3 regions of the Terrabacter sp. P2_E3 genome follow, and region 2 is predicted to be linked to each of the others. Evidence: predicted binding sites of a transcription regulator. Region 2 holds the regulator's gene; each other region holds the start of a gene.
The links. The regulator HrcA, encoded in region 2, represses chaperone genes, less so after heat shock. The targets are predictions, from matches to a motif close to TTNGCACTCGNNNNNNNCGAGTGCNAA.
Positions count from the first base shown of each region.

Region 1 (9,107 bases), on a different contig from region 2:
AACCAGGCAACGTGGACGCGCTCGTCATGCGCCTCCTCGTCACGAAGGGAGACGCATGAGCGACGAGCCCCTCGTCCTCGGCATCGAGACGTCCTGCGACGAGACCGGTGTCGGCATCGTGCGCGGCCAGACGCTCCTCGTCGACACCGTCGCGAGCAGCGTCGAGGAGCACGCCCGCTTCGGCGGCGTCGTGCCAGAGGTCGCGAGCCGCGCCCACCTCGAGGCCATGGTGCCGACGATCGAGCGCGCGTGTCGTGAGGCGGGCGTCCAGCTGCGTGACCTCGACGCCATCTCGGTGACCTCGGGTCCCGGTCTCGCGGGTGCGCTGCTCGTCGGCGTCGCCTCGGCCAAGGCCCTGGCGCTCGCCCTCGGCAAGCCGATCTACGGCGTCAACCACCTCGCCTCGCACGTCGCCGTCGACATCGTCGAGCACGGGCCGCTGCCCGAGCCGACGATGGCGATGCTCGTCTCCGGCGGGCACTCCTCGCTGCTCCTCGTGCCCGACGTCACCAACGACGTCCGCTCGCTCGGCTCGACGATGGACGACGCCGCCGGTGAGGCCTTCGACAAGGTCGCGCGCGTGCTCGGACTGCCCTTCCCCGGAGGGCCGCACGTGGATCGCGCTGCGCGAGAAGGCAACCGGATCGCCATCGACTTCCCGCGCGGGCTCACCGCCGGGCGCGACATGGAGCGGCACCGCTTCGACTTCTCCTTCTCGGGGCTCAAGACCGCCGTCGCGCGGTGGGTCGAGACGCGACAGCGCGCCGGCGAGGCCGTGCCGGTCGCCGACGTCGCCGCCAGCTTCCAGGAGGCCGTCGTCGACGTCCTCACCCGCAAGGCCCTGCTCGCCTGCACGGAGCACGACGTCGACCACCTGCTCATCGGCGGCGGCGTCGCGGCGAACTCGCGCCTGCGCGCGCTCGCCGAGGAGCGGTGCGCCAAGGCCGGTGTCACCCTTCGCGTCCCGCGCCCCGGACTCTGCACCGACAACGGGGCCATGGTCGCGGCGCTCGGGGCGCAGATGGTGGCGAAGGGGCGCGAGCCCAGCGACCTCGGACTTCCCACCGACTCGTCGATGCCGGTCACTCTCGTCCAGGCGTAGGTGACGTCCCGGCCCGCTTGGCTGGGCGTCGTCGAGCGCGCCGCGACGCTCGCGGCGTGGGGTCGGCGGGCACCCGCTCGCCCGCGCGGCGTGGAGCGAAGCCGGCGTATGCGGGCACGTGGCCTTGCAGGGACACGGTGCCGCCTTCGATGCCGCGCGGACGAACGGCTGCCCACCTCCCGGCCTGTCGTACTGCGCACCCTGCGCGCGCCTCCTGGGCCCGCCCGAGGCCCTCTCGTCCTGGCTGGGTGTGACCGGGCTGCAGCGGATCTGCACCCACCCTTGGTCGTCGGCTCACGCCTGGGAGGGTGGGGTTCGGTAGGAGTGGGGACTGGGTCGGGGCCGCGGTCTGGGTGTTGCTGTCTGGGCCTACGGGCAGCGGGCCAGACCCATCCTGAGCTTGAGGTCGACGACCCTCGTCGCGGCGGTCTGGACCTGCTTGGCGAAGACGGGGCTCGCGTTCATCTTCTTCGTGATGGCGTCGTGCATGGCGGGCACCGTGGCCGGGCGGGCAGTCAGGGTGATGTCACCACCGGCCTCGATGAAGCGGGTGGCGCGCGCGCCGACGGGCACGTCGGCAACGGCCTTTGCGGCGCCGACGTCGTCGGTGATGACGACCCCGTCGTAGGAGAGCCGGTCGCGGAGCAGGTCGGTGACGATCGGCCTCGAGAAGACGGCATTGGTGCCCGGGTCGATGCGGCTGTAGATGGCCGAGCCGACCATGACGAGCTCGACGCCATCCTGGATGCCGGTGCGGAACGGCTCGAGGAAGGGGTCGTCGACGGTCGTCGTGCGGTCGGTGATGCCGCGTGCCGTGACGTCGGTGTTGCCGGTGATGCGGCCGAGGCCGGGGAAGTGCTTGACGGTCGAGGCGATGCCACCCGCGCGCATGCCGGCGATGAAGGCACCGACCATGCGTGCGTTGCGCTCGGGGTCGCTCGAGAACTGACGGTCGTACTGGCCGATCGGCCCGTTGTCGCGCCCGATCGACGTCGGCACCGTGTCGGCGACCGGCGCGAGGTTGACGTTGATGCCCGCGGTCCGCAGCTGGTCGGCCCATCGGGTGGCGTCGGCGGTGAGGGCGCTGGCCGAGCCCTGGTCCTGGACGCGGGCGGACGGCATGCGGCTGAAGCCGTCGCCACGCAGCTGCTGCACGGCCCCGCCCTCCTGGTCGGCGGCGACGAGCAGACCGAGGCCCGCGGTGTCCTCCTTCGAGGCGAGCGCCGCGAGGTGTCGGGTCGTCGCGCGGACGCGTTCGGTGCCGCCGTCCCAGCCGCCGAGCAGGATGACCCCGCCGAGGTGGCGCCGGGCCACGAGGGCGTCGAGGCTCGTGCGGCTCGCCCCGTTGTCGAGGCCGACCATGAGCAGCTGCCCCGCGCGTTCGTCGTCGTCCATGCCGGCGACGATCGCCGGGGCGCACGAGGCGGGCGTCGACGGTGTGGTGGTCGTGGGGGCGGGAGTGGTCGTCGTCGACGGGGTGGCGCTCGTCGGCGGGACCGTCGTGGGCGCGCTCGATGCCGAGGTCGAGGGGACGGTCGTGGTCCCCGTCGCGGTGGGCCCGGCGGCCGGCGGGGCGGAGGAGCAGGCGGTCACGACGGACGTCACGGCAGCCGCGAGGACCGCCCACCGGGCGATGGACGGGCGGCGTCGGCTGTGGCTCGGGCGCATCGTTCGAGCCTATCCTCGGACGCCGGTCGTCCCCAGCGGGGCAGCGGCGGCCACCGACCGGTACGTTGCCGCTGTGACGACCGAACCCACCCCCATCGTGCTCGACGTCGACACCGGAGTCGACGACGCGTGCGCCCTGCTCCTCACGGCCCTGCACCCGGCCCTCGACCTGCGCGCCGTGTCGTGCGTCGGCGGCAACGCCCCCGTCGACGACGTCGTGCGCAACACGCTGCTCGTCCTCGAGACCGCGGGACGCACTGACGTCCCGGTGGGCCGGGGTGCCGAGCGGCCCCTGCTGGAGGCGCCCGTCGACGCCCGCCACGTGCACGGGGACGACGGCATGGGTGACCTGGGCTGGCCGCCCGCCGCCATGAAGGCCGACCCGCGCCACGCCGTCGAGCTGCTGCGCGACGTCTGCCGTGAGGCCGCGGAGCAGGAGCGCCCGGTCACGCTCGTGCCCCTCGCGCCGCTGACGAACATCGCCCTGCTGCTCCGGACCTACCCGGACGTCGTGTCGGGCATCTCCGAGATCGTCTTCATGGGCGGCGCCGCCAACGTCGGCAACGCGACGGCGTCGGCCGAGTTCAACGTCTTCCACGACCCCGAGGCGGCGGCGATCGCACTCGACGCCGCGGCCGACCTCGGCATCCCGGTGACGATGTACGGCCTCGACGTCTTCTACGAGCCCGTCGTGTCGGCCGAGCTGGCCGACGAGCTCGTCTCTGTGGGTGGCCGGGGCCCCGCCGAGCTCGCGGGCAGCCTGATCCGCTTCCAGAACGCCCGCTTCGACCGGCCCGCGTCGACCATCGGTGACGCCGGCGCCGTCTGCGTCGTCATCGACCGGGCCGGGATCCGGACCGAGCCGCTGCCCCTGCGCGTCGAGCTCGCCGGCACGTGGTCACGGGGACGCACCATCGTCGACAGGCGTGACTGGAGCGGCGACATGGCCCACGACCCGCACGGCGAGGCGCCGGTGCGGGTCGACGTGGCTCTCGAGGTCGACGGTCCCCGCTACGCGCGGCTCTGGGCCGACACCCTGCTCGGCCGGGTGGGCGAGCGCTGATGGGCCGCGTCGCGGTCCTCGGCTCGCTCAACGTCGACGTCGTCATCCTCGTCGAGCGGCACCCGGTGCCCGGCGAGACCCTCCTCGGTGAGGCCGGGGGCACGTATGCCGGTGGTAAGGGTGGCAACCAGGCCGCGGCTGCCGCTCGGGCCGGGGCGGCCGTCTCGATGCTCGCCCGGGTCGGCGACGACGGACCCGGCCGGGCCTACCTCGACCGCCTCACCGGTCTCGGCATCGACACCGCAGCGGTGTCGACGAGCGGAAGCGCCCCGACCGGCACGGCCTTCATCACCGTCGACGAGCAGGGCGAGAACTCGATCATCGTCGTGGCCGGCGCCAACGGTGAGCGTGACCGGGCGCTCGTCGAGCAGGCCGGAGGGCTCGGACCCGGCGACGTGCTGCTCTGCTCGCTCGAGGTCGACCTCGCGACGGTGGCCGACGCCGCCCGCGCGGCCCACGCCGCGGGAGCCCGGGTCGTCCTCAACCTCGCGCCGTATGCCACCCTGCCGCCCGACGTCATCGCGCTCGCCGACCCGGTCGTCGTCAACGAGTCGGAGATGCGCGACCTCGCCGACTCCGACCTCGTGCCGGAGTCGCTGCTCGTGACCTTCGGGGCAGCGGGCGCGCGCTGGGGGATGGACGGCGTGGACGGCATACCCGTGGCGAAGCGCGACCTCGGTGACACGGTCGGTGCCGGGGACGCGTTCTGCGGGGCGCTCGCAGCGGCGCTCGCCGGGGGAGCGGACCGTCAGGGCGCCCTCGAGGCGGCCAACGCGGCCGGCGCGGCCGCCGTGCGCTGGGTCGGGGCCCAGCCGGACGCCGCACTCTGACCCCCACCCCACCCCGCAACACACCGAGCAGGTCACGACCCACCAGGATCCGATCCCGGTGGGTCGTGACCTACTCGATGTGTTGCGAACAGGCGTACCTTGTGCGTTACGTAACGCAAGGGTTACCCTTTGGTCGTGAGTGGGACCTGGGACGCGTTGACCGACCCGACCCGGCGGACCATCGTCGAGCACCTCGCCCGTGAGGAGCTGACGGCCGGCGAGGTCGCGGCGCTCTTCGACGCCGCGCGGCCGGGCATCTCGAGGCACCTGCGCGTGCTGCGGGAGGCCGGTGTCGTCGAGGCCGAGGCCGTCGGGCAACGGCGCGTCTACCGGCTCGCGCCGGGCGCCCTCGACGAGGTCGAGCAGTGGTGCCGCGAGGTCCGCTCGTTCTGGGGGCGGCGCCTCGACGCCCTCGACACCGAGATCGCCCGCGGCGCGCGGGCCCGACGACAGGGACAGGGACACCGATGAGCGAGCTGACGCAGGTGCTGGGCCGGATCGAGCGCGACGGCGAGGAGGTGGCGGTCGTCTTCGACCGGCACTACGCGACGTCGCCCGACGACCTCTGGCGGGCGTGCACCGAGCCCGACCGCCTCGCGCGGTGGTTCGCCCCCGTCCAGGGGGAGCTGCGACCCGGTGGCGACTTCACCATCCACTTCGACGACGCCGACACCCCGGTGTGCCGCGTGGTGGTGTGCGAGGCGCCGAGCCGGCTCGTCTGGGAGTGGCCGCTCGGCGACGTGCGGTCGGTCGTCACCGCCGAGGTCATCGCCGACGGGGAGGGCGCCCGCCTGCACCTGCGGCACGAGCGGCTCACCGGCGCCCAGGCAGCGGGGTATGCCGCGGGCTGGGACACCTACGTGCGTCGCCTGGAGTCGGACGTCGCTGATGCTGCGATGGCGGACTGGGACGCCACGTGGAGCGCCCTGCACGCGCTCTACGCCGCCATCGCCTGAAGCCCGTGGCGGCCGTCGCGCTCGGTCGAGGAGCGCCGAGGCGTCTGTTGCCGGGAGCGGCATCGGCGGCGGGCCGCTGACGCTGGAACGCCACGTCGGAGACGGGCGCCCGCCGACGCTGCACGCCGCGAGCGGCGGCGGTCGCTTTGGCAGCCGGGGGCGCCGGTCAGCCGGGGCTGCCGGTCAGGCGGGGGTGACGACGAGGGCGACCTGGCCGCCGCCGACGCGTGTCAGGACGAGCGTCGCCTCGGAGCCGCCCTTGCCGCGGCCGGTCATCTTCAGCTGCCGGCGCAGCAGGTCGGCGTCGAGAGTCACGCCACGCTTCTTGATGGTCACCCGGTCGTGGCCGTGGTCGCGCAGCCAGCGGGCGAGCCGCTTCGTCGACAGGGGCATCGCCTCGACGACCCGGAAGCGCCGCGCCCACGGCAGCTCGCGCGCGACGCCGCTCGAGACGTAACCGACGCCCGTCGCGAGCTCGGCGCCGTCGACGGCCGCCACGAGCGCCCCCGTGAGCCCGGCCCGGATGACGGCCCGGTCCGGCTCGTAGAGCCACTCGCCGATGTCGGTCACCGACCCGAGGCCGGGTCTCTGGCCGCCGTCGACCGCGTCCTGATCCGTGACGACGGACGTCGAGGTCTCGGTGCACACGGCGGCGGTCCGTCCGGCGGTCGAGACGAGCGGTCCCCACCAGACTGCGCACTCGAGCACCTCGCCGTGCCACGACGTCCACTGCGCCTCCGCCCCCGACGGGACCGAGCCGTGCGGGAACGCGGGGGAGAGCTTGGCCCCCGTCGCCGGCACCTGCTCCGCGAAGTCGAGCACCTGTGACCACGACGGCGAGATCGCGTCGAGCGAGAAGACGCGCTTCGTGCGCCCGCTGATGTCGGCCACGCCGGTGACGCGGCGGGCCGGGTCGAGCCACAGCCCGAGGTGCCGTCGCCCCTCGCCCTGCGGGAGGTGTACGTCCTCGGCGAGCCCGTGCGTCACCCGGGCTGACGGCCAGTGGCGCAGGTTGACCGCGGCGATGCGGGCGGTCGTGTCGTCGGCGTCGACGGCGTTGACGGTGAGGTCGAGACCGGCGAACGCCATGGCGTCGGCGCCCAGCCCGCACCCGAGGTCGTAGACGTCGCGGACCCCGGCAGCGGCATACCGGTGGGCGTGTCGCGCGGCGATGGCGAGGCGCGTCGACTGCTCGAGCCCGTCGGAGGTGAAGAGCATGCCGGCGGCGAAGTCGCCGAACTTCTCGGTGCCGCGCGAGCGCAGCCGCGACTGGGTCATGGCGGCCGCGACGAGGTCGGCCGCGAAGCCCGCCTCGCGCAGTCGGCCCTGCAGGTGCAGCGAGCCGTCCTCGTCGTAGGGAGGCAGCGACTGGAGCAGGGCCCAGCCCTCACCTGCGGAGAGGCGATCGACCATGGCGGCATCCATGGCCTCATCCTGCCAGCGCCGGTGGGTGCGCCCGTCCGGGCCGCGGCGCGCCGACGAATCTGGCACTCGACTTGACCGAGTGCTAATGACAAACCTAGATTTCATCCTGTTGGCACTCTCGACCTGAAAGTGCCAGCACCCTCATCGAGGGAGGTCGACCCCCGCGACGGCGGCCAGCCTCGAAGAGCCCACAGTCCGTAGTCAGTTTTCCGACTGTCCCGAAGGGAAGGTCACCACCGTGTCGGTTTCCATCAAGCCGCTCGAAGACCGCATCGTCGTCAAGTCCCTCGAGGCCGAGCAGACCACTGCGTCCGGCCTCGTCATCCCGGACACGGCCAAGGAGAAGCCCCAGGAGGGCGAGGTCCTCGCTGTCGGCCCCGGCCGCTTCAACGACACCGGCACCGAGCGCGTCCCGCTCGACGTCAAGGTCGGCGACAAGGTCATCTACAGCAAGTACGGCGGCACCGAGGTCAAGTACGGCGGCGAGGAGTTCCTGATCCTCTCGGCCCGCGACGTCCTCGCCATCGTCGGCTGACCCAGCCGTATGCCGTGACCGCACCCCGGTGAGCCCCGCTGGGGTCTCCCCGGGGTGCGTCTCGTTTGACCGGGCATGCTCGCAGATGCCCGGATTCCCAAGAACCACAAAGCAACCCGAGCCAAAGGAACACCATGGCCAAGCAGCTGGAGTTCGACGACTCCGCCCGCAAGTCGCTCGAGCGCGGCGTTGACGCGCTCGCCAACGCCGTCAAGGTGACGCTCGGCCCGAAGGGCCGCAACGTCGTCATCGACAAGAAGTGGGGCGCCCCCACGATCACGAACGACGGCGTGACCATCGCCCGCGAGATCGAGCTCGAGGACCCCTACGAGAACCTCGGCGCCCAGCTCGCCAAGGAGGTCGCGACCAAGACCAACGACGTCGCCGGTGACGGCACGACGACCGCGACCGTCCTCGCCCAGGCCATGGTCAAGGAGGGCCTGCGCAACGTCGCCGCCGGCGCCGCCCCGGCCGCCCTCAAGCGCGGCATGGACAAGGCCGTCACCGCGGTCAACGACCGCCTTCTCGAGAACGCCCGCGAGGTCGACGGCAAGGACGAGATCGCCTCCGTGGCGACGCTCTCCGCCCAGGACGCCACCCTCGGTGGTCTCATCGGCGAGGCGTTCGACAAGGTCGGCAAGGACGGCGTCATCACCGTCGAGGAGTCCTCGACGACGGCGACCGAGCTCGAGTTCACCGAGGGCATGCAGTTCGACAAGGGCTACCTCTCGGCGTACTTCGTCACCGACACCGAGCGCATGGAGACCGTCCTCGAGGACGCCTACGTGCTCATCAACCAGGGCAAGATCTCCTCGGTCGCCGAGGTGCTCCCGGTCCTCGAGAAGGTCGTGCAGTCCGGCAAGCCGCTGCTCATCATCGCCGAGGACGTCGACGGCGAGGCCCTCTCGACGCTCGTCGTCAACAAGATCCGCGGCACGTTCAACGTCGCCGCAGTCAAGGCCCCCGGCTTCGGCGACCGCCGCAAGGCCATGCTCCAGGACATCGCCATCCTGACCGGTGGCCAGGTCATCGCGCCCGAGGTCGGGCTCAGCCTCGACCAGGCCGACCTGACCGTCCTCGGCCAGGCCCGTCGCGTCGTCCTCACCAAGGACAACACGACGATCATCGACGGCAACGGCGAGGAGGGCGAGGTCTCCGGCCGCGTCCACCAGATCAAGGCCGAGATCGAGCGCACCGACTCCGACTGGGACCGCGAGAAGCTCCAGGAGCGCCTCGCCAAGCTCGCCGGTGGCGTCTGCGTCATCAAGGTCGGCGCGCACACCGAGGTCGAGCTCAAGGAGAAGAAGCACCGCATCGAGGACGCCATCTCGGCGACCCGCGCGGCCATCGAGGAGGGCATCGTCGCCGGTGGCGGCACCGCCCTCATCCACGCCGCGTCCGCCATCGACGCCCTCGAGCTGACCGGCGACGAGGCCACCGGCGCGTCCATCGTGCGCAAGGCCGTCGCCGAGCCGCTGCGCTGGATCGCCGAGAACGCCGGCCTCCAGGGCTACGTCGTCACCTCCAA
Region 1 is NZ_JBFUEN010000004.1:181,226-190,332, forward strand. It holds gene rimI (ribosomal protein S18-alanine N-acetyltransferase) at 1-59, shown strand, start outside; gene tsaD (tRNA (adenosine(37)-N6)-threonylcarbamoyltransferase complex transferase subunit TsaD) at 56-1,102, shown strand; gene AC1DW8_RS06910 (glycoside hydrolase family 3 N-terminal domain-containing protein) at 1,472-2,497, opposite strand; gene AC1DW8_RS06915 (nucleoside hydrolase) at 2,496-3,833, shown strand; gene AC1DW8_RS06920 (PfkB family carbohydrate kinase) at 3,833-4,663, shown strand; gene AC1DW8_RS06925 (metalloregulator ArsR/SmtB family transcription factor) at 4,799-5,134, shown strand; gene AC1DW8_RS06930 (SRPBCC domain-containing protein) at 5,131-5,619, shown strand; gene AC1DW8_RS06935 (class I SAM-dependent methyltransferase) at 5,803-7,044, opposite strand; gene groES (co-chaperone GroES) at 7,283-7,579, shown strand; gene groL (chaperonin GroEL) at 7,714-9,107, shown strand, end outside.
Region 1: a site for HrcA is predicted at 7,104-7,130, ahead of groES (co-chaperone GroES). Genes of this name have one in related genera too.

Region 2 (9,107 bases):
CGGTATCGGCATGGCGCAGCGGATGACCGACGACCTGCGCGAGCTCGAGCCGTCGGCGTGGGTCTTCTGGCAGCCCGTCGAGGACTACGACAACATGAAGCCCGGCGGGGAGAGCGCGGCGGGCGCCAACTGGGGCAGCATCCAGATGCGCTTCGACTGCACGGCCAAGGACACGCTGGCCACCTGCCCCATCTACACGAACCAGAAGTTCAACACCGTGCGCAACTTCACGCACTACATCCGTCCCGGCGACCACGTCGTCAAGGTCGACGACACGAGCACGATCGCCGCGATCCGTCCGGACGCGCGCACCGCGACCCTCGTGCACACGAACGGCTCGACGACAGCGCAGGACCTCGCGATCGACCTCTCGAAGTTCGGCAAGATCGGCCCCAAGGCCAGCGTGACCGCCGTCGTCACCGACGCCGACGGCGCACTCCGGTCGCAGACCCCGGTGGCGGTCGACGGCACCTCGGCCACGGTGCGGGTGCCGGCCCAGTCCGTCACGACCCTCGTCGTCTCCGACGTCCGTGGCGTCGCCACGGACGCGCCGACCTTCCAGGAGGGCCACGTGTACCGCTTCGTCGGCGTCCAGAGCGGGCGCTCCCTCGATGCCGAGCAGACCGGTATCGCGATCCGCACGACGGACACCGCGAGCGCCGACCAGCGCTGGACCGCGACGAAGGTCACGGGCGGCGACACGAACCGTGAGCGCTACCAGCTGCGAGCACTCGACGGTCGTCAGGTCGCCCTGCGATCCGGCGCTCTCGTCCTCGAGGCGGCGCAGACCACGCCGGACGCAACGGCACAGTGGTACCTCTCGACCACGGGCGACGGCACGTGGACGATCTCGAGCGCGACCGGTCCCGGCAACGTCGAGGTGGGCGGACAGGCCACGGCCGACGGCTCGTCCGTGGGGGTCTGGCAGCCGAACGCCGCCGCGAACCAGCGGTGGCGACTCGTCGACGAGACCGTGCGCGGCGTCGCCGACGTCGCGGTCTTCACGATGCCCGGAGTTGCTCCGACCCTTCCCACGGCGGTGACGCCCGACCGCGTCGGCGCCGCGACGGCCGCCCTGCCCGTGACGTGGCGCCCCGTGCCCGCGGTGCGGTGGGCCCGCCCGGGCCAGGTCTTCGTCTTCGGCACGGCCACCGACCCCGCCACCGGGCGGGAGTACGCGGCGCGGGCCGTCGTCACCGTTGACGCCATCTCGTCGACCACGCCGGCCGCGGCACGCACGTACGTCGGCGGCACGCCGGACCTGCCGGCAACCGTCACGGCGACGTCGGACCGCTACGACGTAATGGTCACCCTGCCGGTGGCGTGGGACACGACCGGCGCGGCGTACGACTCGCTCGGCACGGTCACGCTGCCCGGCCGAGCCACCCTGCCCGACGGGTCCACCGCACCGGCCACGGCGGTCGTCACGGTGACCGAGCCGGTCGAGGCCAATGCGGCCCTCGCCCCGGGCACGACGGCCTCGGCCACCTTCACGGAGCCGGGCTACTCCGTGCAGGGCATCGTCAACGGCGTGCTGACCGACAAGGCCTGGTCGAACTGGCGCTCGGGCACCCAGCGTCCCGGCGACACCCTGACGGTCACACTGCCCGGCGCTCGGGACGTCACCCGGGTGACGACCCGCTTCTACCAGGACGGCGGGAACGTCAGCTACGCCCGGACGCTCCACGTCGAGGCGCTCGTCGGCAGCACCTGGACCCCCGTGTCGAGCGAGGTGACGGTGGCTGCGAGCGGACCAGCCGCACCGGTGGTGACGGTGCCGATCACCCCCACACGTACCTCGGCAGTGCGGGTCGTCATGACGGCGGCGAGCTACATGACCGTCAGCGAGGTCGAGGTCCTGGCCAAGGCGGCCGGCTGACCCGACCGGTCGCTCGAACCGCAGGTCCACGGCAGCCCCCGGGCAGCCGTGGACCTGCGGCGCATTCCGGACCCTCACGCCTCCGACGTGTCAACCCTGTGCTCCCGTTGCGCGTCATCTGTCCGTGAGAACGTTGGGTATGCCGGCCGGCCAGCTCAGCGACCCCGCGGCCTCCGGGGCCGCTGGTCGTCCCGCCACGGGCGGTGGTGGGGCTCCCGCCCCGGACGCCGCGGGAGTGGTCACCCCCGGCGGGTCCGAGCTGCCGACCGACCCCGACGTCGCCATCACCGAGCTCTACCACGCGCACTGGCACCGGCTCGTCCGCCTGGCCTGGTTGCTGCTGCGCGACCAGCTGGCAGCGGAGGACGTCGTGCAGGACGCGTTCGTCGCGACGCACCGCAGCTGGTCGGCCATCCGGGACGGCGGCCGCGTCGTCGGCTACCTCCAGACCGCCGTCGTCAACGGGTGCCGGTCGGTGCAGCGGCACACCGTCGTCGTCGACCGCCAGAACGTCCGCGACGCGGGCGCCGCCGACGCCCCGGGTCGAGGCACCCACGGCAGCGCCGAGACCCAGGTGCTCCACACGGCCGACCGCGACGCCGTCCTGGACGCGCTGCGCACCCTGCCCTCCCGGCAGCGGGAGGTGCTCGTGCTGCGCTACTACTCCGACCTCTCCGAGGCCCAGATCGCCCACACCCTCGAGATCTCCCCCGGCGCCGTGAAGACCCACGCCCACCGCGGCCTGACGGCCCTGCGCCGCACCATCGACCCCCTGGAGCTGTCATGAACACCGAGCCGACGCGACCGGGCGAGACGCCCGGCGAGGAGCCGACCCTCATCGGTGCCGGCCTGCGCCCCGTCGAGGACCGGGTGCGCCGCGCCCTCGATGCCGAGGCGCGGTCGATCACCCCGACCGACCGACTCGGCGCGATCCTCGCCGACGCCCATGCGTCGGACGAGTCGTCCTGGGGGGCCGGCGCTGGCCCCCGGTCCCGGCGCAACCGGTGGCTCGTGCCTGCGGTGGCGGCGGCCGCCGCCGTCCTCGTCGCCGGCACCGTCTGGGCCGTGAACCGGCCGTCCGCGCCGACACCGCCGGTCGCCGGGACTCCGACCGCCGTGGCCACCTCGACCGCGCGGGCGTCGACCCCGACCTCGACCGCGCGGGCGTCGACCCCGACCCGGACCGCGCAGCGGCCGACCTCCCCGGCGACGACCGCGCTCCCGCCTCCGGCCACGATGACCGCGAGCGTGCCGGTCTACTACCTCGGCCCGGTCGTGGCCGGCAGCGACCAGCTCCGTCTCTTCCGCGAGTTCGTGTCGACCGGTGTCACGACGCCCGTGACCGGTGAGGCCAGGGCCCTGGCCGCGCTCCGCCTCGCGACGGGCACCCCGCCGAAGGGCTCCTCCTACGCGTTCGCGTGGTCGGGGGTGACCGTGCAGTCGGTGACGATCGGTCCGGGCGCGATCACCGTCCGCCTCTCGTCGGGCACGACCAGCACGGACTCCCTCGCCGCGGAGCAGCTCGGCTGGACCGCACAGGCCGCGGCGGGCACGGCACGGCCCGTCCGCTTCGAGCTCGCCGACGGCGGCAACGAGGTCTCACCGGGCCACCCGGTCTCGGCGTCCTTCACGCGGCCCACCGACCCGATGACGGTCCTCGACCAGGTCGCACCCGTCTGGGTCGACGAGCCGGCCCGGGGCTCCGCCGTCAAGGCCGGCGCACGGCTCACCGTCAAGGGCGTCGCCAGCACGTTCGAGGCCACCGTCGAGTGGGAGCTCCTCCGCGACGGCCAGCGCGTCGACCACGGCTTCACGACGGCTTCGGTGGGTGCCCCGGACCGCGGCACGTACCGGTTCACCACGAAGACGTCGCTGGCGCCCGGCGCCTACGTCGTCCGCGTCTTCGCCAGCAGCGCGAAGGACGGGTCGCCGATCGCGGAGCAGCTCGTCCCCGTGACCGCTCGCTGACCGGACCCGCTCCGCCCCGTTCGAGGTGATCGCGGCACCCAGACCCCTGACGGGATCACCTCGAACCAGAGGGCGTATGCCGTCAGGTCCAGCGGGTGCGTGCGCTGAGGACGGCGAGGGCGGCGGGACCGGCGGACGACGCCCGCAGGATCGTCGACCCGAGCCGGACCGGTCGCGCTCCCGCGGCGCTGAGGGCCTCGATCTCGCGGTCGGTGATGCCACCCTCCGGACCGACGACCACGAGCACGTCGCCCGATGCGGGCAGCTCGACGGACGCGAGCGGCTCGGTGGCGTCCTCGTGGAGCACGAGCGTGAGGGCGGCCTCCCCGACACGGGCCACGAGCGGAGCGAGCCCGATCGCGGGGGACGTCACCGGCACACGCGACCGGCGTGACTGCTTGGTCGCCCGGGCCACCACCGCGGCCCACTTGGCCAGTGACTTGGCGGCGCGGTCTCCGCGCCAGACGACGACGGAGCGCTCCGCCTGCCACGGCACGACCTCGTCGACACCGAGCTCGGTGGCGGCCTCGACGGCCTGCTCGTCGCGGTCGCCCTTGGCGAGGGCCTGGACGAGGACGAGGCGTGGGGCCGGCTCGGCCTCGTCGCTGACCTCGATCACGCGGCCCCGCACCCACGCCCGGTCGACGTCGGTGGCCTCGAGCAGGGCGCGCCGGCCCGCACCGTCGGCGACGAAGTAGCGCTCACCCGGTCGGATGCGCACGACCGTCGCGGCGTGGCGCCCCTCGGCACCGTCGAGGAGCAGGGACGCCCCGACCACGGCGCCGGCGACCTCGGACGGCTCGCCGAGGAAGAGCTGGTGGGTCACCGGGCGCTCACGTGGGGGTCACTTCTCCTTGAAGGCGTCGCGCAGCTTGCCGAACAGCCCCTTGTTGGCGGGGGTGAGGCGACCCTCGTGCCGCTCCTCGCCGCGCAGGGTCGCGAACTGGTGCAGCAGCTCCCGCTGCTCCTCGGTCAGGCGGGTCGGCGTCTGCACCGTGGCGTGCACGAGCAGGTCGCCGCGACCCCCGTGGCGCAGGTGGGTGACGCCGAGGCCGCGCAGGGTCAGCACGTCGCCGCTCTGCGTGCCGGGCTTGATCTCGAGGTCCTGCATGCCGTCGAAGGTGGACAGCTTGAAGCTCGTGCCGAGCGCGGCCGCGGCCATGGGCAGCTCGACGTTGCAGTGCAGGTCGTCACCGCGACGGGTGTAGGTGTCGTGGTTGACGACGCGGATCTCGACGTAGAGGTCGGCCTTGGGCCCGTTGCCGGGGCCGACCTCGCCCTCTCCGGTCAGCTGGATGCGGGTGCCGGTGTCGACGCCCGCGGGCACCTTGAGCTTGAGCGAGCGACGGGTGCGCACGCGGCCGTCACCCGAGCAGTCGTGGCACGGGTCGGTGAGGGTCGAGCCGTAGCCCTGGCAGTTGACGCACGGGCGCGAGGTCATGACCTGGCCGAGGAAGCTCCGCTGGATCTGCTGCACCTCACCGGCGCCCTTGCAGATCTGGCAGGTCTGGCGACCGGTCCCGGGCTCGGCTCCGTCGCCGTCGCAGCGCTTGCAGCCGACCGCGGTGTCGAGCGTCAGCTCCTCCTCGGAGCCGAAGACGGCCTTCGACAGGTCGATGTCGAGGCGCACGAGGGCGTCCTGGCCGCGCTGCACGCGGGCCCGGGGTCCGCGCGTGCCGGCCTGGGCGCCCGCGCCGAAGAAGGCGTCCATGACGTCGCTGAACGAGAAACCCTGTCCCGCACCGAAACCGGCGCCACCGCCCGAGGCGAAGGGGTCGGCGCCCATGTCGAAGGACTGGCGCTTCTGCGGGTCGGAGAGCACGTCGTAGGCCTGCGAGACCCGCTTGAACTCCTCCTCGGCCTCGGCGCCGGGATTCACGTCCGGGTGCAGCTTGCGGGCGAGCCGACGGTAGGCCTTCTTGATCTCCTCCTGGCTCGCGTCGCGCGAGACCCCGAGGACGGCGTAGTAGTCGTTCAAGCTGAGATTCCTTTTGGTACGTGGTGCTTTCGGTTCCGGCGCGGCGCTGCGCCGGCGGACTGGCCGCTGTGCTGCAGGTGGGTCAGGTGGCCTGGTTCTCGTCGAGGATCTCGGAGACGTAGCGCGCGACGGCGCGGACCGAGGCCATCGTCGTGGGGTAGTCCATGCGGGTCGGGCCCAGCACTCCGAGGCTCGCGACGCGCTCGGCACCGGAGCCGTAGCCCATCGACACGAGGGACGTCGACTGGAGCCCGGTCACGGGGTTCTCGGACCCGATGCGCACGGAGACGAGGTCGGGGTCGTCGCCGAGCTGGCCGAGCAGGCGCAGCAGCGTCACGTGCTCCTCGAGGGCCTCGAGGATCGGGCCGATGGTGCGGGGGAAGTCGGTGCCGGCGCGTGCGAGGTTGGCCTGACCGGCGAGGACGACGCGCTCCTCACGCTCCTCGACGAGGGCGTCGCCGAGGGCGGACACCACGGCCTCCATGGCGGCACGGTCGGCCTCGTCGGCCTCGTCGACGAGGCGCCGAAGGCGGGTCGCGGCCACGGTGAACGGCACGCCGGCCGCCACCTCGTTGATGCGCGCGCGGATCGAGGCGACCAGCGCCTCGCCCGTGCCGTCGGAGAGCACGCGGCCCGTGTCGACGACGCGCTGCTCGACGCGCCCGGTGTTGACGATGAGCACGATCATCAGGTGCGAGGACCCCATCGGCACGAGCTCGATGTGGCGCACCGTCGACCGCGTGAGCGAGGGGTACTGCACGACGGCGACCTGACGGGTCAGGCTCGCGAGCAGGCGCACGGTGCGGTCGACGACGTCGTCGAGGTCGACGGCGCCCTCGAGGAACTGGCCGATGGCCCGGCGCTCGCCCGACCCGAGGGGCTTGACGGCGCTCAGCCGGTCGACGAAGACGCGGTAGCCGGCATCGGTGGGCACGCGCCCGGCCGACGTGTGCGGCGCGTGGATGAGGCCCTCCTCCTCGAGCAGGGCCATGTCGTTGCGCACGGTCGCGGCGCTGACGCCGAGGTGGTGGCGCTCGACGAGGGCCCGGCTCCCCACGGGCTCGGAGGTCTGGACGTAGTCCTGCACGATCGCGCGCAGCACCATCAGCCTGCGGTCCTCGCTCATCGCGTCCCCTCCTTCACGGGTCTGGCACTCTCGATCGACGAGTGCCAAGTCTACGTCGTGCCTCGCGGATCTCCGATTTCATCCAACCGTATGCCGTCGGGGCAGCTCCGACCCCGCCCGCGTGGCGGCTGCGTCCGGGTCCACCAAGCGGCATACCCTCCCTAGTCGTGTCCCCCAACGATCGCTACGGATCCGACGTGCTCAGCGGCGACTGGCGTGCCCCGCGCCGCGGCCGGTCGACCCCGACCCCGGCCGAGCCCGACCTCGTCGTCGAGGAGGTCGAGACCGGCTGGGTCGGCGCCGTCGTGCGGGTCGAGAAGGCCGGCGGCATGCACGTCGTCCACCTCGAGGACCGCCGCGGGCGCACCAAGGCCTTCCCCCTCGGCCCGGGCTTCCTCGTCGACGGCGCCCCGGTGACACTCACTCCCCCGCAGGCCGCCGCCGGCGCTGCCCTCGCCGACGCCCGCCGGGCCGCGTCCCGGACCGCGAGCGGCTCGGTCGCCGTCGAGGGAGCGCGAGCGCGCGTCGCGAGCGGGTCGCGGATCTACGTCGAGGGTCGTCACGACGCCGAGCTCGTGGAGAAGGTCTGGGGCGACGACCTGCGCGTCGAGGGCGTCGTCGTCGAACTCATGGACGGCGTCGACGACCTCGCCGGCATCATCTCCGAGTTCCAGCCGGGACCCGGTCGGCGCCTCGGCGTGCTCGTCGACCACCTCGTCCCCGGCACCAAGGAGGCCCGCATCGTCGCGCAGGCCCAGGCGCTCCCGGGCCTGTCCCAGCACGTGCGCATCCTCGGCCACCCCTACGTCGACGTCTGGCAGTCCGTGCGCCCGGAACGGCTCGGCTGGCAGCAGTGGCCGGTCATCCCGCGCGGGACGTCGTGGAAGCACGGCATCTGCGCCGAGCTCGGCTGGGCCCACGCGAGCCAGGCCGACATCGCCAACGCGTGGAAGCGGATCCTCGGCACGGTGCGCACCTACGCCGACCTCGAGCCGACGCTGCTCGCGAGCGTCGAGGAGCTCATCGACTTCGTCACCGAGCCCGGCGCCTGAGCGGCGACGGGCGCCCGGGACGCCGTGGCGGGCAGGGCGCCCAGGTCGCCCAGGTCGCCCAGGTCCCCCAGGTCACTTCTTGAGGTAGCCCTGGACGTCGACGACGAGGTAGGACGCCGCGCTCGTGTGCACCGTGATCGCCCCGTCGGCGCCGACGGGGACGACGACGGCGTTGACCCGGGCGCGGCCCGAGGCCACGGTGACGTTCGCGGGGGTCGGTCGGGTCGTGCCCGAGGCGTACGCCGTCACGGCGGTCGTCGCCGTCGGCGCGATGGGCGTCAGGGTGATCGACACGGCCGCCACCCCGACGGTGGGCACCCCGGCCCGGCCGAGGACGGGCACCGAGACGGTCGAGCCCGCCGCGACGCGCCCCGTCGGGGCACCGAGCCCGATGCGCGTGTCGAGCACTCGTGACGGGGCGAGCGCGACGTGGTCACCGCCCGTCCTGAACCAGCCGACCACGTCGACGAGCAGGTCGGTCTCGGCCGTGGACTGGATGGTCACCTTGCCGCCGGTGCCGATCCGCGACACGACGACGCCCGTCATGGCGGCGTCCGCGTCGTAGCGCACGTGCGCGGTCGTCGGCCGGGTCGTCCCCGTCGGGTATGCCGTCAGCCAGCCGCCCGCGCTGGGCGCGGCCGCCGAGACGGCGAGGACGACGGCCGACGCCCCCGTGCTCGGGACGATGCCGGCGCCGGCCACCGGCAGGTCGACGCTGCCGTTCGCGGGCACGCGCACCTGGGCGGTGCCGAGACCGGTGCGCGTGTCGAGGACACGGGCCGGCGTGACGGAGACGAGGTGCCCCGTCGTGGGGTACCACCCGACGACCTCCGCGACGAGGTGCGCCGCCGCCGAGGTGTAGAGCCGGACCTTGCCGTCGGTGCCGAGCCGGGCCGGGACGAGCTCGCTGATCGTGCCGGCGGCCGGGTAGGTGACGCTGCGGGAGCCGGGCCGGGTCACACCGGACGGGTAGCTCGTGAGGTAGCCGGCCGCGGCGGGCGCGGTGACCGTCACGTTGAGGAACGCGGTGCCGACCCCGCCGCTCGGGACGCCGCCTCGGCCGCTGACCTGCAGGCCGATCGACGTGCCGGCCGCGACCTTGGC
Region 2 is NZ_JBFUEN010000009.1:79,576-88,682, reverse strand. It holds gene AC1DW8_RS12805 (glycoside hydrolase) at 1-1,879, shown strand, start outside; gene AC1DW8_RS12800 (RNA polymerase sigma factor) at 2,019-2,666, shown strand; gene AC1DW8_RS12795 (Gmad2 immunoglobulin-like domain-containing protein) at 2,663-3,847, shown strand; gene AC1DW8_RS12790 (16S rRNA (uracil(1498)-N(3))-methyltransferase) at 3,930-4,673, opposite strand; gene dnaJ (molecular chaperone DnaJ) at 4,692-5,825, opposite strand; gene hrcA (heat-inducible transcriptional repressor HrcA) at 5,908-6,951, opposite strand; gene AC1DW8_RS12775 (DUF3097 domain-containing protein) at 7,119-8,003, shown strand; gene AC1DW8_RS12770 (CHAP domain-containing protein) at 8,076-9,107, opposite strand, start outside.

Region 3 (3,929 bases), on a different contig from region 2:
GGGCTCAGAAGCCCATGCCGCCCATGCCGCCCATGTCGTCGCCACCGGGCATGGCCGGCGCGTGCTTCTCGGGCTTGTCGGCGATGACGGCCTCGGTCGTGAGGAAGAGCGCCGCGATCGAGGCTGCGTTCTGCAGCGCCGAGCGCGTCACCTTGACCGGGTCGATGATGCCGGCGGCGAGCAGGTCGACGTACTCACCCGACGCGGCGTTGAGACCGTGACCGGCCTCGAGACCGCGCACCTTCTCCGCGACGACGCCACCCTCGAGGCCGGCGTTGATCGCGATCTGCTTGAGCGGGGCCTCGGTCGCGACGCGCACGATGTTGGCGCCGGTCGCCTCGTCACCCTCGAGCACGAGCTCGTCGAGCGCCTTGGCGGCCTGGATGAGAGCGACGCCACCACCGGCGACGATGCCCTCCTCGACGGCAGCCTTCGCGTTGCGGACGGCGTCCTCGATGCGGTGCTTGCGCTCCTTGAGCTCGACCTCGGTGGCCGCGCCCGCCTTGATGACGGCGACGCCGCCGGCGAGCTTGGCGAGGCGCTCCTGGAGCTTCTCGCGGTCGTAGTCGGAGTCCGACTTCTCGATCTCGGCCTTGATCTGGGCGATGCGGCCCTCGATCTGCGAGCGGTCCTCGGCGTCCTCGACGATGGTCGTCTCGTCCTTGGTGACGACGACCTTGCGAGCGCGGCCGAGCAGGTCGAGGGTGGCGTTCTCGAGCTTGAGACCGACCTCCTCGGAGATGACCTGGCCACCGGTGAGGATGGCGATGTCGGTGAGCATGGCCTTGCGGCGGTCGCCGAAGCCGGGAGCCTTGACGGCGACCGACTTGAACGTGCCCTTGATCTTGTTCACGACGAGCGTCGCGAGGGCCTCACCCTCGATGTCCTCGGCGATGATCAGCAGCGGCTTGCCCGACTGCATGACCTTCTCGAGGAGCGGGATGAGGTCCTTGATGTTGCCGATCTTGGAGTTCGCGACGAGCACGTAGGCGTCGTCGAGGACGGCCTCCATGCGCTCGGTGTCGGTGACGAAGTAGGCGGAGATGTAGCCCTTGTCGAAGCGCATACCCTCCGTCATCTCCAGCTCGAGGCCCATGGTGTTGGAGTCCTCGACGGTGATGACACCTTCCTTGCCGACCTTGTCCATCGCCTCGGCGATGAGAGCACCGATCTCCTCGTCGGCCGCCGAGATGCTGGCGGTCGAGGCGATCTGCTCCTTGGTCTCGATCTCCTTGGCCTGCTCGAGCAGGCGGGCGGTGACGGCCTCGACGGCCTTCTCGATGCCGCGCTTGAGCGCCATCGGGTTGGCGCCGGCGGCCACGTTGCGCAGGCCTTCCTTCACCATCGCCTGGGCGAGCACGGTCGCCGTCGTCGTGCCGTCACCGGCGACGTCGTCGGTCTTCTTGGCAACTTCCTTGACGAGCTCCGCGCCGATCTTCTCGTACGGGTCGTCGAGCTCGATCTCCTTGGCGATCGAGACGCCGTCGTTGGTGATCGTGGGGGCGCCCCACTTCTTCTCCAGGACGACGTTGCGGCCCTTGGGGCCGAGGGTCACGCGGACGGCGTCGGCGAGGATGTTCATTCCCCGCTCGAGCCCGCGACGCGCCTCTTCGTCAAACGCAATGGTCTTGGCCATTCGGGTGGTCCTCCACGCGAATCGTTGGTGGTGGCCCGCATGACGCCCGCGACGGACGGGACCGGTCTCCCCAGCTTCATGTAGCTGCGAACCCAGCCCCTCGGCATACGGCCCATTTCTGTCACTCCCCTAGGGAGAGTGCTAACGCCATTATTGGCACTCTCGGGGTGAGAGTGCAAACGTCTGGCCCCACGGGCTGGGGCGTATGCCGTCCGCTCGGGTCAGGCGTCCACGGCCGGTGCCAGCGCGGCGGCGATCCGGGCGGCATGCTCGGCGGACTCCTGCTCCGAGGCATAGGTCGTCCGCGGCCAGAAGAAGCCGCGCAGCCCGTCGCCCTTGGTGCGCGGGACGACGTGCACGTGCAGGTGCGGCACGGACTGGCTCACGACGTTGTTCATCGCCACGAACGTGCCCTGTGCGCCGAGCGCCCCGACGACGGCCGCGGCGAGGCGCTGGGTGGCCCCGAGCACCGTGGCGTGCAGCTCGGCCGGGAGGTCGAGGAGGGTGTCGACGTGTCGTCGCGGCACGAGCAGGACGTGACCCTTGAAGACCGGGCGGCGGTCGAGGAAGGCGACGAGGTCCGGCTCGTCGAGCACGACGTCGGCCGGCACCTCCCCCGCCACGATCGAGCAGAAGACGCAGTCCATGGCGACAGGCTCCCACGCCTGGTCGCGTCGGCCCGGTCGGGCAGGTCAGCAGATGATGAGCAGGAAGCAGCCGCCGTCGCTCGACGTCGGCGAGGGGGTCGGCGTCGGGGTGGGCTTCTTCGTCGAGGTCGGCTTCGGCTTCGGGTTCGGGTTGCCCCTCGTGGGCGTCGACGACGGGCTCGGGGCCACGGTCGAGGACGGCGCGGGCGGCGTCGTGGCCCGGCTCGACGACGGGGCGGGAGCCGAGGTGGTCGGCACCGACGAGGTCGGGTCGGAGGCCGGCTCGACGACGGCGGTCGCCGGGGCGCGCGTGGTCCCGGGGCGGGTGGTCCCGGTCGCGGCGGTGGGCGTGCCGGTCGCGGCAGCGGAGGTGTCGGCCGAGCCCCAGCCGTCGTCAGAGGTCGTGCTCGTCCAGTCACCGCCGGGCAGGCCGGGGAAGCCGCTGGACGACATCGCCTCGTCGCTCCAGCTGTCGCCCGACCAGTAGGCGACGGCGCCGGTCGAGAGCAGTGCGACGGCCGCGAGGACGGCGGCGATGAGGACCTTGCGTCGGGACTTCGAGCCGGGAGTGGAGGTGTGGTTCTCGGTCGACATGGTCCACAAACGTAGAGGAATCGGGCGGGAGACGCCTCCTCAGAGGGTGGCCGCTACGGTGGTCCCATGCTCGGGGAGACGTGGATCACACCGAGGTACGCGGGGTGAGCGCGCCGCCGGCCGGGGACCGTCCCGCGGCGACGACCGGCTTCGTCGAGGTCGCCGACCGGGTCTTCGTCGCGCGCTACCGGCAGTGGGACGTCAACGTCGGCCTGGTGCTCGGTCGTCACGGTGCCGTCGTCATCGACACGCGGGCGAGCGGCATCCAGGGCAGCCAGGTCCTCGACGACATCCGACGCCTCGGCCGTGACATCGAGGTCCGCCACGTCGTCAACACGCACGTCCACTTCGACCACACCTTCGGCAACACCGCCTTCGAGACCGCCATCGTCCACGCCCACGACAACGTCGGGCGCACCATCGACGCCGATGCCGAGCGGATCAAGGCCGCCTTCCGGGCCGACCCCGGAGACGGCCCGGAGTACGGCTACACCGCGCGCGACGCCGCCGAGGTCATGGCGACCGTGGTCCGCGGGCCCGACCGCACCTTCGGCTCGAACGCGACGATCGACCTCGGTGACCGCGTCGTCACGATGACGTATGCCGGCCGCGGCCACACCGACGGAGACGTGGCCGTGCTCGTGCCCGACACCGACGCGATGTTCCTCGGCGACCTCGTCGAGGAGAGCGCCCACCCGTCCTTCGGCGACGACTGCTGGCCGCTCGAGTGGGCCGACACCCTCACCTCGCACCTCGTCCTGGCCGAGGACCGCACGGTCGTCGTGCCGGGACACGGACACCCCGTGGACGGCGCCTTCGTGGCCCGCCAGCGCGACGAGATCGCTGTCGTCGCCGCCGTGATCCGCGAGCGCCGGCTCGGCGCGGCGTCGCTCACGAAGGCGTTGAACGCGCCGGACCCGCGCCTGCCCTACCCCCTCGACCACCTGGACTCCGCCATCCGCCGCGGCTGGGACCACCTCTCCCCACCCACCCCCTGACGCGACACCCACCCCGACGCCCGCCGCGCCGGAAGCCTTCCGTGGCCGGTTCGT
Region 3 is NZ_JBFUEN010000002.1:69,001-72,929, reverse strand. It holds gene groL (chaperonin GroEL) at 5-1,636, opposite strand; gene AC1DW8_RS02090 (HIT family protein) at 1,858-2,283, opposite strand; gene AC1DW8_RS02085 (hypothetical protein) at 2,329-2,877, opposite strand; gene AC1DW8_RS02080 (MBL fold metallo-hydrolase) at 2,982-3,875, shown strand.
Region 3: a site for HrcA is predicted at 1,755-1,781, ahead of groL (chaperonin GroEL). Genes of this name have one in related genera too.